2 regions of the Paraburkholderia sp. UCT70 genome follow, and region 1 is predicted to be linked to the other one. Evidence: riboswitches for the same ligand, from Rfam matches in the RefSeq annotation. Region 1 holds a riboswitch; the other holds the start of a gene.
What was found. A riboswitch is a leader RNA that binds a small molecule or an ion and turns the genes downstream of it on or off. The one in region 1 is predicted to bind cobalamin.
Positions count from the first base shown of each region.

Region 1 (6,379 bases):
AATGTATGCAGGCCATCGCGAATCTGCGCTTCCTTCAGCTCGCACAGCCACGCATCGACGCGTGTGAGCAGCGCGTCTTCATCGTCCTGTCCGTTCGGCGCCGCGAGACTCAGCTCTTCGTGCAACCGATGCTCGACGATCGTCGTCAGAATCGTGCGACGCAAGAGCTTCGCGCGACGCGAATCGACCATCAATGCCTCGTAGTATTCGTCGACCTGGCGTTCGAGGTCCTGCAGCGGCCCATAGTTTTCGGCGCGTGTAAGCGGTGGCATCAGATGATCGATGATCACCGCCTGCGCGCGCCGCTTCGCCTGGCTGCCCTCGCCCGGATCGTTGACGATGAACGGATACAGATGCGGCATCGGTCCGAGAATCAGATCGGGCCAGCACGCGTCGCTCAAAGCGACGCTTTTGCCCGGCAGCCATTCCAGGTTGCCGTGCTTGCCGACGTGCACGACCGCGTCGATGCCGAACTGATGGCGCAGCCAGAAATAGAACGCGAGGTATGCGTGCGGCGGTACGAGCTCCGCATCGTGATAGCTCGCGTAGTCGCCGTGCTCGCGCGAACGCGCAGGCTGAATGCCGACGAACACCTGGCCGCAGCGCCAGCCGGCGATCATGAAGCGGCCGCGCCGCAGCGTGGGGTCCTGCTCGGGCTTGCCCCAGCGAGCGTTCAACGCGTCGCGCACGCTCGCCGGCAAAGCGTTGAAATGCGCGAGATAGTCGTCGAGTGCGAGGCTTTGCAGGGCCGGACGCAGATCGCGTACGACCGGATCGTTGGTCACGCCTTCGGTCAGCCTGTTCAACAACGCGTCGCCGTTTTCGGGTAATTCGCCGACACGATAATCTTCATCGCGCAGCATCGACAGAATGCCGACCACCGACGCTGGCGTATCGAGCCCGACGCCATTGCCGATGCGCCCTTCGCTCATCGGATAGTTGGCGAGAATCAACGCGACTTTCTTGTCGGCGTTATCGAGCGAACGCAAACGGCACCAGCGCCGGCTCAGCTCCGCGAGAAAGCGCACCCGTTCGAGGTCGGGCTGATAGCGGACCACGTCGACCTGCGTATGCGCACAGCGATACGCGAGCCCCTTGAAGCTGATCGCGCGCGTGATGATGCGCCCGTCCACTTCGGGCAGCGCGATATGCATCGCGATGTCGCGCGAATTGAGACCGTGGTTGTCCTTCAGCCAGTCTTCGCGATTGCCGCCGCTCAGGATCACCTGAAACACCGGAGCGTCGGCGGCGAGCGCGAGCGGCTCCGGGTCGTCGATCGCGGAAGCGGCGAACGCGGTCGTGTTCAGCACGAGCGCGACACCATGTCGCGCGCACAGCGACTGCACGACATCGCGGCTCACCGGATCCTTCAGCGACGTGATCGCGAGCGGCAGCGGATTGAGCCCTTGCGCTTCGAGCGCGTCGATCAGCGCATCGAACACCGCGGTATTGGCGGCCTGCAGATGCGCCTTGTAGAACAGAATCGCGACGACCGGCGCGTCTTGCCGCCAACGCGCCTGCCAGTCGGCGACGATGGCGGTATCGCGCTCAGGGTGATACAGCGACGCGGCCGGCAACGCGCGCGGCGGATCGGGTTCGCGCCCCCAGTCGAGCGCGCGATACGCGATGCAGCGCAAAAACGCCTCGGCGTTCTGCGGACCGCCCTCGCGCAGATAGCGCCACAGCTGCTGACACAACTCGGCGCTCGCGGTGCTGCGCGCGAGCAGGTTCGGGTCTTCCTGCAGATCGCCGGAAAACATCGCGAGTGTTTGCTGTTTGCGCTGCGCGAGCGCGACCACCTGCTCGATGCCGTACGGCCAATACGTTTCGCCGCCGAGATGATCGACGACGACCACGCGCGCATGCTGCAACACGTCGTCCAGATAGAAATCGACCGAGGCAGGCTGACGCAGATACGTGACGTTCGCGAGCCGCACGCTCGGAAAGCCGTCGCCGAGACGCGGCACCACGCTCGCGAGCAGCGACAGCGTGGTGTCGGCGGAACTGAGCACGACGATATCGGCGGGCTGCTGATCGATGCGGATCACGCCCTGCGTATCGTCGACGAAGCCGCCCGGCGTCGTGCGCAGCAGATGCATGCTGGTGCGCCCGTTTATGCTGTCGCGTTCGACGTCGCGTCGAGCGCTGCGTCGAACGCCTGTTGCAGCGCGTGTTGGTCGAGGTCTAAGCCGATCAGCACGAAGCGGCTCAACGCGCCGTCGCCATTTTCACCCGCTTGCCAGCGCCGGTCGAAGTAGCTGTCGAAGCGCCGGCCCACGCCCTGGATCACGAGACGCATCGCCGCGCCCTGCAGTGCCGCGAAGCCTTTGACACGGTAAATCGTGTGGGTTTCGACGAGCGTCTGCAAGGCGGCGAGCGCCGCGTCGCGCGACGGTACGGATGCCTGCACGACGACCGAATCGAATTCATCGTGGTGATGATCGGGGTCGTCGGCGGAACCGTGGTGGTCATGACGCAGGTGGATCGTCTCTTCCGACGCCGCTTCGAGGCCCAGCAGCGTATGCAGGTCGAGCCGCCCCTGCTGCGCACGTACGATCTTCACCTGCGGCGGAATCTCCGCGCGGATCGCGGCTTCGACCTCGTGCTGCCGCGCGTCGTCGATCAGATCGGTCTTGTTCAGAATCACCAGATCGGCCGCCGACAACTGGTCTTCGAACAGCTCGTGCAGCGGCGACTCGTGATCGAGATTCGGATCGGCCTTGCGCAGTGCATCGACGGCGACCGGGTTATCGGCGAACTGGCCGCTCGCGGCGGCCGGGCCGTCCACCACCGTCACCACCGCGTCGACCGTGAAGCCATTGCGGATCTGCGGCCAGTTGAACGCCTGCACGAGCGGCTTCGGCAACGCCAGGCCCGACGTTTCGATCAGCACGTGATCGAGTTCGTCGCGGCGCTCCGCGAGCTTTTCCATCACCGGGAAAAATTCTTCCTGCACGGTGCAGCACAAACAACCGTTCGCGAGTTCATACAATTGCCCTTCGGTCTCGACGCCGTTTTCATCGCAACCGATGCCGCAGCCCCTGAGGATTTCGCCGTCGATGCCGAGCTCGCCGAACTCGTTGACGATCACCGCGATGCGCTTGCCGGCCGCATGCTGAAGAATGTGCCGCAGCAGCGTGGTTTTGCCGCTGCCGAGAAAGCCCGTGACGATCGTGACGGGGATCTTGCGCAATTGAGTTTGCATCGTGAGGTCCATCCCTTGGCGTTGAACGGTATGCCGGAAAGTCCGCGCGTGGGTCCGCGTCGGCTGGCGAATGGAGCGAATGAAGCACGCGCAGCAGTACCAGCGATCACCAGACACGGGGACGAACGACGGCATTGCCGCGACAACGGAAATACAGAAAGCGGAACTGAGGTCATGAACGCGCCGCCGCATCCCCGCGGCGGTCGTTCTGCTTCTTTGGGCCGGTATCCGGGCTGGCGAAAGCGCCGCTTCCCCTTCCCGGCCGAGTGGTTTCTCGTCCAGTGGTGAAATGTCCACGCGACCTTGCGCGAGGACATCGAAGCCGGCACTGCGGTGCCCGGCTATCAAGCCGGAACCGCTTTTCGCTTACCGTTGCGGGGACAGCACAGGTTAGCCGCTCCAGAGCAGGTGGCTCCCTGTTTCCCGTTTAACTGCATGCGCACGAGCGCGCACGCGAGCACCCAAAGTGCGTGCGAGTGTAGGCCCGCGGCCTTGCGCAGTCAAGGAACGCACAGAGCCGGAAAGCGCCGCCCTGGCTTATCCGGCAAGGCGCCATGTGCTATCGTATGCGCGCGTTTGGTGCCCGCACATGCGCTCGCGTGTGCAGTTAAACGGGAAACAGGCAGCGCCTCGCGCGTTCAACCTGTGCTGTCCCCGCAACGGTAAGCGACCTGCGGCGCGCGATTCGATTCGCCTTCGATTCCGACGTGCCGCGCATGCGTTTTTTGATGCCACTGTCCCGCGAATCCACAAACCGGGACGGGAAGGCGAAGCGCATGAGGCCGCCAGCCCGGATACCGGCCAGACGCGGAGGCGGTGCCGCATTGCATCCGTGCATCACGTGGCGCCGCCGGCCGCCGGAATCCGCGGGGAACGGATGTGAAGGCGTAGCAGCGCGGCATCGCGCGTGCCCGGATTCGCAATTCCGCATGACCTCTATATTCACCGCCGCGCGCGCTGTCGCACGCTGCTTCTCTTCTTCCATCACCGCATGGCGCGCGCAATGCACGCCGCGATGACGCGCGCCTGGCTGATCGGCGCCGGTCCCGGCGACGTCGAACTGATCACGCTGAAGGCCACCCGCGCGCTCGCGCAGGCCGATGTCGTGCTCGTCGACGATCTGGTGAATCCCGACGTGCTGCAGTTCGCGCGCACCGACGCGCAAATCGTGTACGTCGGCAAACGCGGCGGCCATCCGTCCACGCCGCAAGCCGACATCGTCGCGCAAATGCTCGGGCATCTGCGCGCGGGGCGCAGCGTCGCGCGGCTTAAGGGCGGCGATCCGTTCGTGTTCGGCCGCGGCGGCGAAGAGTTGCAGGCGCTACAGGCCGCGGGTATCGAAGTCGACGTGATCAACGGCATCACGGCCGGCATCGCGGCGCCCGCGGCCCTCGGTATCGCGGTCACGCATCGTGATCACGCGCAGGGCGTCGTGTTCGTCACCGGCCACGGCGCCGGCAGTGGCGAACCGGACTGGGCCGCGCTCGCCGCGACGCGCATGACGCTGGTGATCTACATGGGCATGCGCCGGCTCGGCGAGATCGCCCGCGCATTGCTGGCTGCCGGCATGTCCGCCGACACGCCGTGCGCGGCGATCGAGTCGGCGACGCGGCCTGAGCAGCGTCATGTGCTCGCGCCGCTTCGCGAGTTCGCCGGGGCGGTGGCGCGCGCGGGGCTCGGCTCGCCGGCGATCGTCGTGATCGGCGGTGTGGCGTCGCTCGCACTGGCGCGTGATGCGGCCAAACGCGACGCCGGCTTTGCTCACGAACTGGCAGCGAGCGCGACACGACACGGACTCGGACGCGCGATCAAAACGCTAAGCGTCGGCATCGGTTGCCGCTTGCACAGCGAAGCCGCTGAGATCGAAGCCGCCGTCCGCGCAGCGCTCGGATCGAATACCTTCGAGCAGATCCGCGCCATCGCGACGATCGACACCAAAGCCAACGAAGCCGGTCTGCTCGAATTCTGCTCACGTCATCAGCTGCCGCTGCAACTGTTCAGCCGTGAGCAGATCGCCGCGGTACCGGTCGCGTCGCCGTCGGCGGCGGCACACGCGCATCTCGGCGTCGATGGTGTGTGCGAGCCGTGCGCGCTGCTGGCGGCCACGGCGCCGGACTCCACCACAACCGCGCAAAAGGCGCGTCTAATCGTACGCAAGACCGCGCACGCCGGCATCACGGTGGCGATCGCAGCGGCGAACAACGCTGCCCTTAGCGACGCGCCCCCATCCCATCCCGCCTCTCAAGACCAGGACCCTCGATGAAAACCGATCCGGAATCGCATCAACGCATGACCGAACGCCGCCGCGAAGGCCACGAAAAGAAGCAGGCCAGCGCGACCGTCGAAAAAGGCCTGCTGATCGTCAACACCGGCACCGGCAAGGGCAAGAGCACGGCCGCGTTCGGCATGGCCGTGCGGGTGCTCGGCCACGGCATGCGGCTCGGCGTCGTGCAGTTCATCAAGGGCGCGCTGCATACGTCGGAGCGCGATTTCCTCGGCGCGATCGCGCAATGCGATTTCGTCACGATGGGCGACGGCTACACGTGGAACACGCAGAACCGCGAGGCCGACATCGCGACCGCGCGCAAAGGCTGGAACGAAGCGCGGCGGATGATCGAAAGCGGCGACTACCAGATGGTGATCCTCGACGAGCTGAACACCGTGCTGAAGTACGAATACCTGCCGCTCGACGAAGTGCTCGCGGTGATCAACGCGCGTGCGCCGATGTTGCATGTCGTCGTGACCGGACGCCATGCGCCGGACGCGCTGATCGAAGCCGCCGACCTCGTCACCGAAATGCGCGCAATCAAGCATCCGTATCGCGAGCAAGGTGTGAAGGCGCAGCGCGGCGTGGAGTTCTGAGCGATGTCGGCGTCCCCCAACGGTGCTTCGTCCGGGGCGCCCCCCAAGAGGACTTGCTCCGCGGCGTCCCCCCAGGGGACTTCCTTCGGGGCGTGCCCCGCGCTGTTCATCAGCGCGCCCGCGTCGGGACAAGGCAAAACCACGATCACCGCCGGTCTCGCGCGCTATCACCGGCGGCTCGGACGTCGCGTGCGCGTGTTCAAGACCGGACCGGATTTTCTCGATCCGATGATCCTCGCGCGCGCGAGCGGCGCGCCGGTGCTGTCGCTCGATCTGTGGATGGTCGGCGAAAGCGCATGTCGCAACCTGCTC
Region 1 is NZ_JBNPVZ010000002.1:1,832,734-1,839,112, reverse strand. It holds gene cobN (cobaltochelatase subunit CobN) at 1-2,099, opposite strand, end outside; gene cobW (cobalamin biosynthesis protein CobW) at 2,114-3,205, opposite strand; cobalamin riboswitch at 3,408-3,685, opposite strand; cobalamin riboswitch at 3,766-4,025, shown strand; partial or broken gene cobA (uroporphyrinogen-III C-methyltransferase) at 4,221-4,958, shown strand; gene OKW41_RS10840 (cobalamin biosynthesis protein) at 4,974-5,468, shown strand; gene cobO (cob(I)yrinic acid a,c-diamide adenosyltransferase) at 5,465-6,067, shown strand; gene OKW41_RS10830 (cobyrinate a,c-diamide synthase) at 6,071-6,379, shown strand, end outside.

Region 2 (6,379 bases), on a different contig from region 1:
GTTTGGGCTTGCGCTTGCGCGTCACTTCATCTGCACCGACCCCGACACGTTGACCGTCACCGTCGACGTGCCGCCTTCGAGCGACAGCGGCGCGCTCTTCGCGTCGGCGCCCATCGCGCGTGCGCTCATCATCATCACCGGACGCGGCATCACGCCGCTGTGATTCACGTTGACCTCGCGGATCGAATAGCCGCTAAAGCCGAACGCCTGCGAGGACGCCGCGGCCTGCTCGCGAAACGATTTGATCGCCTCGCCGCTGAGCCGCTGTTCGGCCGCGCGCTGCGCTTCCGGCGACAGCGAGAAACGCACGTTGCCAACCTGCATGATCGATGCCATCTGTCCGGCGAGCTTCGATGCCGCGGCGAAGTCGCGCGATTTGAGCACGACTTCCGTGCGGCCGCGCCACGTCGAGATGCGTCCGTCGCGGTCCGTCGACGGGAAGATCGAGAACGCGCCCGAGCGCGCGGTCACGCCGCTGACGCCGCGCGCTTTCTGCAATGCCGCGTCGGCGCGTTCGTTCAGCGTCGACGTCAGCGACGACGGCTCGCTCGCTTCCTGTTCGTAAAACAGCGTGATTTCGACTTCGTCCTGCGGGACTTCCGCGCTCGCCTGCGCATTCAGCGACAGCACGCCCGAAGGCTGCGGCATCATGGTCTGCGCTCGAGCGGGCGCAGGGTTCAGTGCGAGTGCCACAGGCGCGCCCAAGGCGAGCGCAAGTGCGAGGGACCGTGCGGTTTTTGTCGTCATGACTGGAATCCTTGTTTGAACAGGTTGTGCACGTTCGACGCGAGCGCCGGGTGGTGGCGCGCGGTTTGACGGATGCGCTGGCGAATGCATCGGCTTGCCGTCGAGCGGCCGGTTCGAGCTCACGCTTTCGTCGACCGATTAGGCGGGTTTTACCGACGCTTGGTTCCCCAATTAGTGCTTCGCCGCCGCATCGGAAACGATGACCTGGATGCGATCACGACAGGTGCCGCGTCGCGCGTTCGCCCTTAAACCAGCTGTTTAGTGATGAAGCGCCATTCGGCTTCGGTCACCGGCGTGATCGACAGGCGGTTGCCTTTGGCGAGCACGCGCATGTCCTGCAATTCGGCATGCTCGCGCAGCGCGGCAAGCGGAATCAGCGCGATTTTCTTCTTGAACACGACGTCGACGAGCATCCAGCGCGGCGTTTCCGGCGACGATTTCGCGTCGTAGTACGGACTCTTTTTATCGAACTGGGTCGGGTCCGGATACGCGGTCGACGAGACCTCCGCGATGCCCGCGATGCCGGGCTCCGGACAGCTCGAATGATAGAAGAGCACGCCGTCGCCGACCTGCATCACGTCGCGCATGAAGTTGCGCGCCTGATAGTTGCGTACGCCGGTCCACGGCAAGGTGCGATGAGGTGCGTTGGCGAGGTCGTCGATGCTTGCTTCGTCCGGTTCGGACTTCATCAGCCAGTAGCGCATGAATCGGAGTGAGCGTGTGTGAGATTGAACGAAGCGCAACAACGCAGGCGCGTACGGAAAAGCCCCTGAAAAAGGCGCTCAAACGAAAAAACGACGACCAAAGAAAAACGGCATCGAACCGAAGTCCGATGCCGTTCCAGATAAGGTCCCCGCCTTAGCCGCTAGGCCGGCATCCTGAACCGAGGGTTCAGAATTGGTCGCAGTTAGCAACACTTCGGGTACATCAGACTGAGTGACGCGCACACCCGTGCTACAAATTTCCGCAACCGTGCACATGGCATTGGTTCAAGGAATGTATGACCTTGGCGAACCAGGCAGGGAAGCTAACCGATGATGCTACAACCCAAACCGTTGAACACGTGACCGATTCGAAACCGGCCCACTACTGCTTACTGCAAGCTGTACTGCTCGATCACAGTACCTAGCTGTTCGTTCATTTGCTGCATTGTACGCCGGATTTCTTCAGCAGGAAATGCTTCTCCGTGTCGCACGCTGCTTTGCAGCTTAAGCAGTTCCGATGCCAGCGACAGCGCAGCCATCACGGCGATGCGATCGGTGCCGCGCACGTTGCTGCCGCTGCGGATTTTCTTCATCTCGGCGTCGACGCGCGCGACCGCCTCGAGCAGCGCGCCTTCCGTTTCCGGCGAACAGGCGAGACGATAGGGTACTTCGAGAATCGATACTTCGATCTGCTTGGTGGTCATGCGCTTTCTCCGTGTCGGCTCACGTCGCTTTCCGCTTCCTCGTGTTCGGGCTGGGCGGACTCGAGCAGATCGAGCTGGTTATCCGGTTCGCTGCTCGCGCGTGCGCGCGGCAATTTTTCGAGAATCGCATTCAGGCGCACCTGAGCGTCGTCGATCTTGGCGGACAGCGCGTCGCGTTCCGCCTGCAGTGCGTCGCGCTCTTCGCGCAATTGCGCGAGTTCCGCATGCGTGGCTTGCACTTCGGCACGCGTTTGCGCGAGCTGCTCTTCGAGCGCGAGCCGCGCTTCGTTGTGGCGCTGGCTGATCGCAATCAGCTTGCCGATGTTCTGGGAGAGTGATTCGAGTTCGGTGAGCATGTGCTGCGTCCTCTAAAGACATCGCATTTTAGCGCGGAATATTACAGGTTCCGACAATTGTCTCGTTTCGAGACGTAACAGCATCGCTTCGTGCACGTTCGTTGGGTGTCGCGTCGTCGACCATAAGATAAAAACCGGCAATCCATCCGACAATAACCTGCATTCAACAGAACCGATTGCGCTCCGGTCGACCTTTCTTGACGCCCCGCGAGGCCGCTCCTAAACTTCCCGCACTCTGGTGCCCGCGCGCGCTTTTCGGCGCGCGCAGTTAAACGGGAAGCAGGGCGCGCGCGGTGCCAAAACCGGATGCGCGAACCTGCGCTGCCCCCGCAACGGTAAGCGACCGCATGTGATGTGCTCATGCAGGTCGGTCCTGGTCGCAAGGTTGGAAGTTCAACGTGCGAGTGTGCCACTGCGCGTCACGCGTGGGAAGGCGGATCGATGTGTCGTAGCCCGGATACCGGCCAGAAAAGAGGGACGTCCCCCCGCGAAAACGCTAAACAAGGGGGCGCTCGTGACGCGTCGGCCCGCGGGGAAGCAGGCCGCGCACGCCATCCACAGGAATGTCATCCCATGCTGTCCCCCATCGCCCGCGCAACGCTGCTCGCGTTCGCGAGCCTGCCGCTCGTCGTGCATGCGCAAAGCGCCGAGCCCGCGTCTTCATCGTCCGCGACGGATGCAACCGCTGCGAGCGCCGCAAACGTTGCCGACGCGGCCAATCTCACTTCCACCGATGCGTCGGGCAACGTGCTGTCGCCGATCGTCGTGACCGCGCAACGCGGACCGCAAGCGTTGCGCGATGCGATCCCGCAGACTACGCAGTTCGATCAGCAGGACATCGCCGACACGACCGCGACCGATCTGCCCGGCCTGTTGCAACTCGCGCCAGGCGCGCAAATCTCGCGCACGGGTGGCCCCGGTTCGACCACGAGCCTCTTTCTGCGCGGCGCATCGTCGACGCAATCGCTGCTGCTGATCGACGGCGTGCGCGTCGATTCGGTGAGTCTCGGCACAGCTCAACTCGCGCAGATTCCGCTCGATCAGGTCGATCACGTCGAAGTGGTGAACGGCAACGTGTCGGCGTTGTATGGCTCGGGCGCGATCGGCGGCGTCGTGCAGGTGTTCACGAAAGACGGCGGCGATCATCCGCCGCGTTTCAATTTTTCGGTCGGCTACGGCAGCTACCGCACGCAGACGCAAACGGCCGGCGTGAACGGCGCGCTCGATCAGGACGGCCGCACGACTTTCAATATTTCGCTCGCACGCACGAAGGACGACGGCTTTTCGTCGCTCAATCCGCTCGAGGCGCCGAACGCGAATCCGAACGCAAACGGCAATCTGAACGAGAGCATCAGCGCGTCGCTGCGTCACAAGTTCACCGACAGGTGGGACGCGGGCGTCAGCTACTTCCAGTCGAACAACGACAACAGCTACGACAATGCGTACGGCGAGCCCATCGATCTGAACAATCTCTATAGCAAGGTGCGTCAGGTGTCGGTATTCGCGAACGGCAAGCTGACCGACTGGTGGACCACCCACGTCACGCTCGCCGAGGGCGACGACCGCGGCGTGTCGAACACCAATGGCATCTACAACGGCCGCTTCGATACCGACAATCGTCAGTACACGTGGCAGAACGATTTCGCGCTCGCCGCGAACCAGAAGCTGCAACTCGGCTACGAGCATCTCGACCAGACGCTCGACTCCGACACGTTCGCCGCGCCCGACCGTCACGTCGATTCGGTCTTCGCGGGCTACAGCGCGCGCTTCGGCCGCAACCAGATTCAGGCCAACGTGCGACGCGACCAGTACTCCGATTTCGGTGGGGCGAACAGTTACTATCTCGGCTACGGATTCGACATCACGTCGCGCTGGAAGGTAACCGCAAGCTATTCGGATGCGTTCCGCGCGCCGAGCTTCGACGATCTGTACTATCCGATCAGCGGCAACCCATCGATCCAGCCCGAGCGCGGTCATTCGGTCGAAGCCGGTTTGCAGTACGCGACCGATGCGCTCGGCGTGATGCGTCTGAACGCATTCCAGACGCGCTATACGAATCTGATCGACTACGTGCAGACGATCCCCGGCATCTACCTCGCGGAGAACGTCGGCCATGCGAAGGTGCAGGGACTCGAGGGATCGTGGAGCGGTCATGTCGGCAAGACCGACGTGCGCGCAACGGTGACGCTGCAGAACCCGGTCGATCTCGACAACGGTACCGACCTCGTGCGGCGCGCGCGTCGGTTCGGGTCGTTCGCGGTGAATCGCAGCATCGGTGGCTGGCGGGTTGGCGGCGAGTGGATCGTCAGCGGTCCGCGCACCGATAGCACGGGCAACCTCGGCGGTTATGGCATCGTGAATCTGTCGGCGCGCTACAACGTCACCAAAGCGTGGTACGTCAGCGCGCAAATCGACAATCTGTTCAACAAGGATTATGAAACGGCCTACTCGTATAACTCGCCGCGACGCGGTGCGTATCTCACGCTCGGCTGGCAGCAGCAGTGACGCGCGCGCCGGGTTGGCCGCATGCGTGAGCGCACGCGGATGAGTCGCGCGTCCACTTCGCTGCGCGCCGCGATGGCGACGCCGCGCCCGATGAACGCGAAACGCGCGGCCGCGATCTGGCTCGGCCTCGCGCTCGCCGCCATCGCGGTGCTCGGCGCGTCGCTGGTGCTCGGCAGCGTGCCGCTCGCGCCGTCGCGCGTGCTTGCGGCGCTCGTGCCGACGCACACGTTCCGCGGCACGGGCAGCGACGATCTCGCCGGCGAAATCGTGCGTACGTTGCGTTTGCCGCGCGCGCTCGCGGGCTTCGCGTGCGGCGCGTTGCTCGCGCTCGCCGGCGCGCTGCTGCAGGTGCTGCTGCGCAATCCGCTGGCCGAGCCATACGTGCTCGGCGTGTCGGGCGGCGCGGCGACGTTCGCGCTCGTTGCGATGATCGCGGGCGGCGCATGGTGGCTCGTCGATGCGAGCGCGTTCGCGGGTGCGTTCGTGTCGATCCTGCTGGTGCTCGGCCTCGCGCGTCGCGAGCTATGGCGCGGCGAGCCGCAGGACACGTCGCCCCGTTTGCTATTGACCGGCGCGGTGATCGCGGCCGGGTGGGGCGCGCTGATCACGCTGCTGCTCAATCTCGCGCCCGACAGCCGTCTGCGCGGCATGCTGTTCTGGCTCACCGGCGACCTGAACGGCGGCGCGCTGCCGTGGACCGCGCTGATGGCGCTCGCGCTCGTGTTGCTTGCGATCGTGCCGGCCGCGCCGCGTCTGAACGTGTTGCTGCGCGGCGACGCGGCCGCGCAGGCGTTGGGCGTCGCCGTGATGCCGCTGCGTTTGCGTGTGTACCTGGTCGCGTCGCTGGCGGCGGCCGCGGCGGTGACGACCGCGGGCACGATCGGCTTCGTCGGTCTCGTCGTGCCGCACATGCTGCGGCTCGCGTTCGGCAACGATCAGCGCATGCTGCTGCCGGCGGCCGCGCTCGGCGGCGGTGTCGCGGTGATGGGCGCGGATCTGATCGCGCGGACCGTGATCGCGCCCGCGCAATTGCCGGTCGGCGTGATCACGTCGCTGGTCGGCGTGCCGGTGTTCCTGTGGATGCTGCTCAAACGCCGCCGATGATACGAGCCAAACCCAGCCCCACCTGTTCGATGCTGAGCACGCAGCGCCTGACGTTGCGCGCCGGCGCGCGCACCTTGCTCGACGCGTTCACGCACACGTTCCATGCGGGCGAAATCTGGTGCATCGCCGGGCCGAACGGCGCGGGCAAGACCACCTTGCTATCGACGCTGGCGGGGCTGTTGCATCCGGCGGCGGGCCATGTCGAACTCGATGGCGTGCGCGTGGCCGACTGGCAGCCGCTGCCGCTCGCACGGCGCCG
Region 2 is NZ_JBNPVZ010000004.1:4,027,121-4,033,499, forward strand. It holds gene OKW41_RS44325 (SIMPL domain-containing protein) at 22-747, opposite strand; gene OKW41_RS44330 (EVE domain-containing protein) at 993-1,451, opposite strand; RNA gene ssrS (6S RNA) at 1,594-1,775, opposite strand; gene OKW41_RS44340 (cell division protein ZapA) at 1,841-2,155, opposite strand; gene OKW41_RS44345 (ATPase) at 2,152-2,511, opposite strand; cobalamin riboswitch at 2,731-2,994, shown strand; gene OKW41_RS44350 (TonB-dependent receptor domain-containing protein) at 3,085-5,016, shown strand; gene OKW41_RS44355 (FecCD family ABC transporter permease) at 5,056-6,120, shown strand; gene OKW41_RS44360 (ABC transporter ATP-binding protein) at 6,150-6,379, shown strand, end outside.
Region 2: another riboswitch for cobalamin. It lies ahead of OKW41_RS44350 (TonB-dependent receptor domain-containing protein); the one in region 1 lies ahead of cobA (uroporphyrinogen-III C-methyltransferase).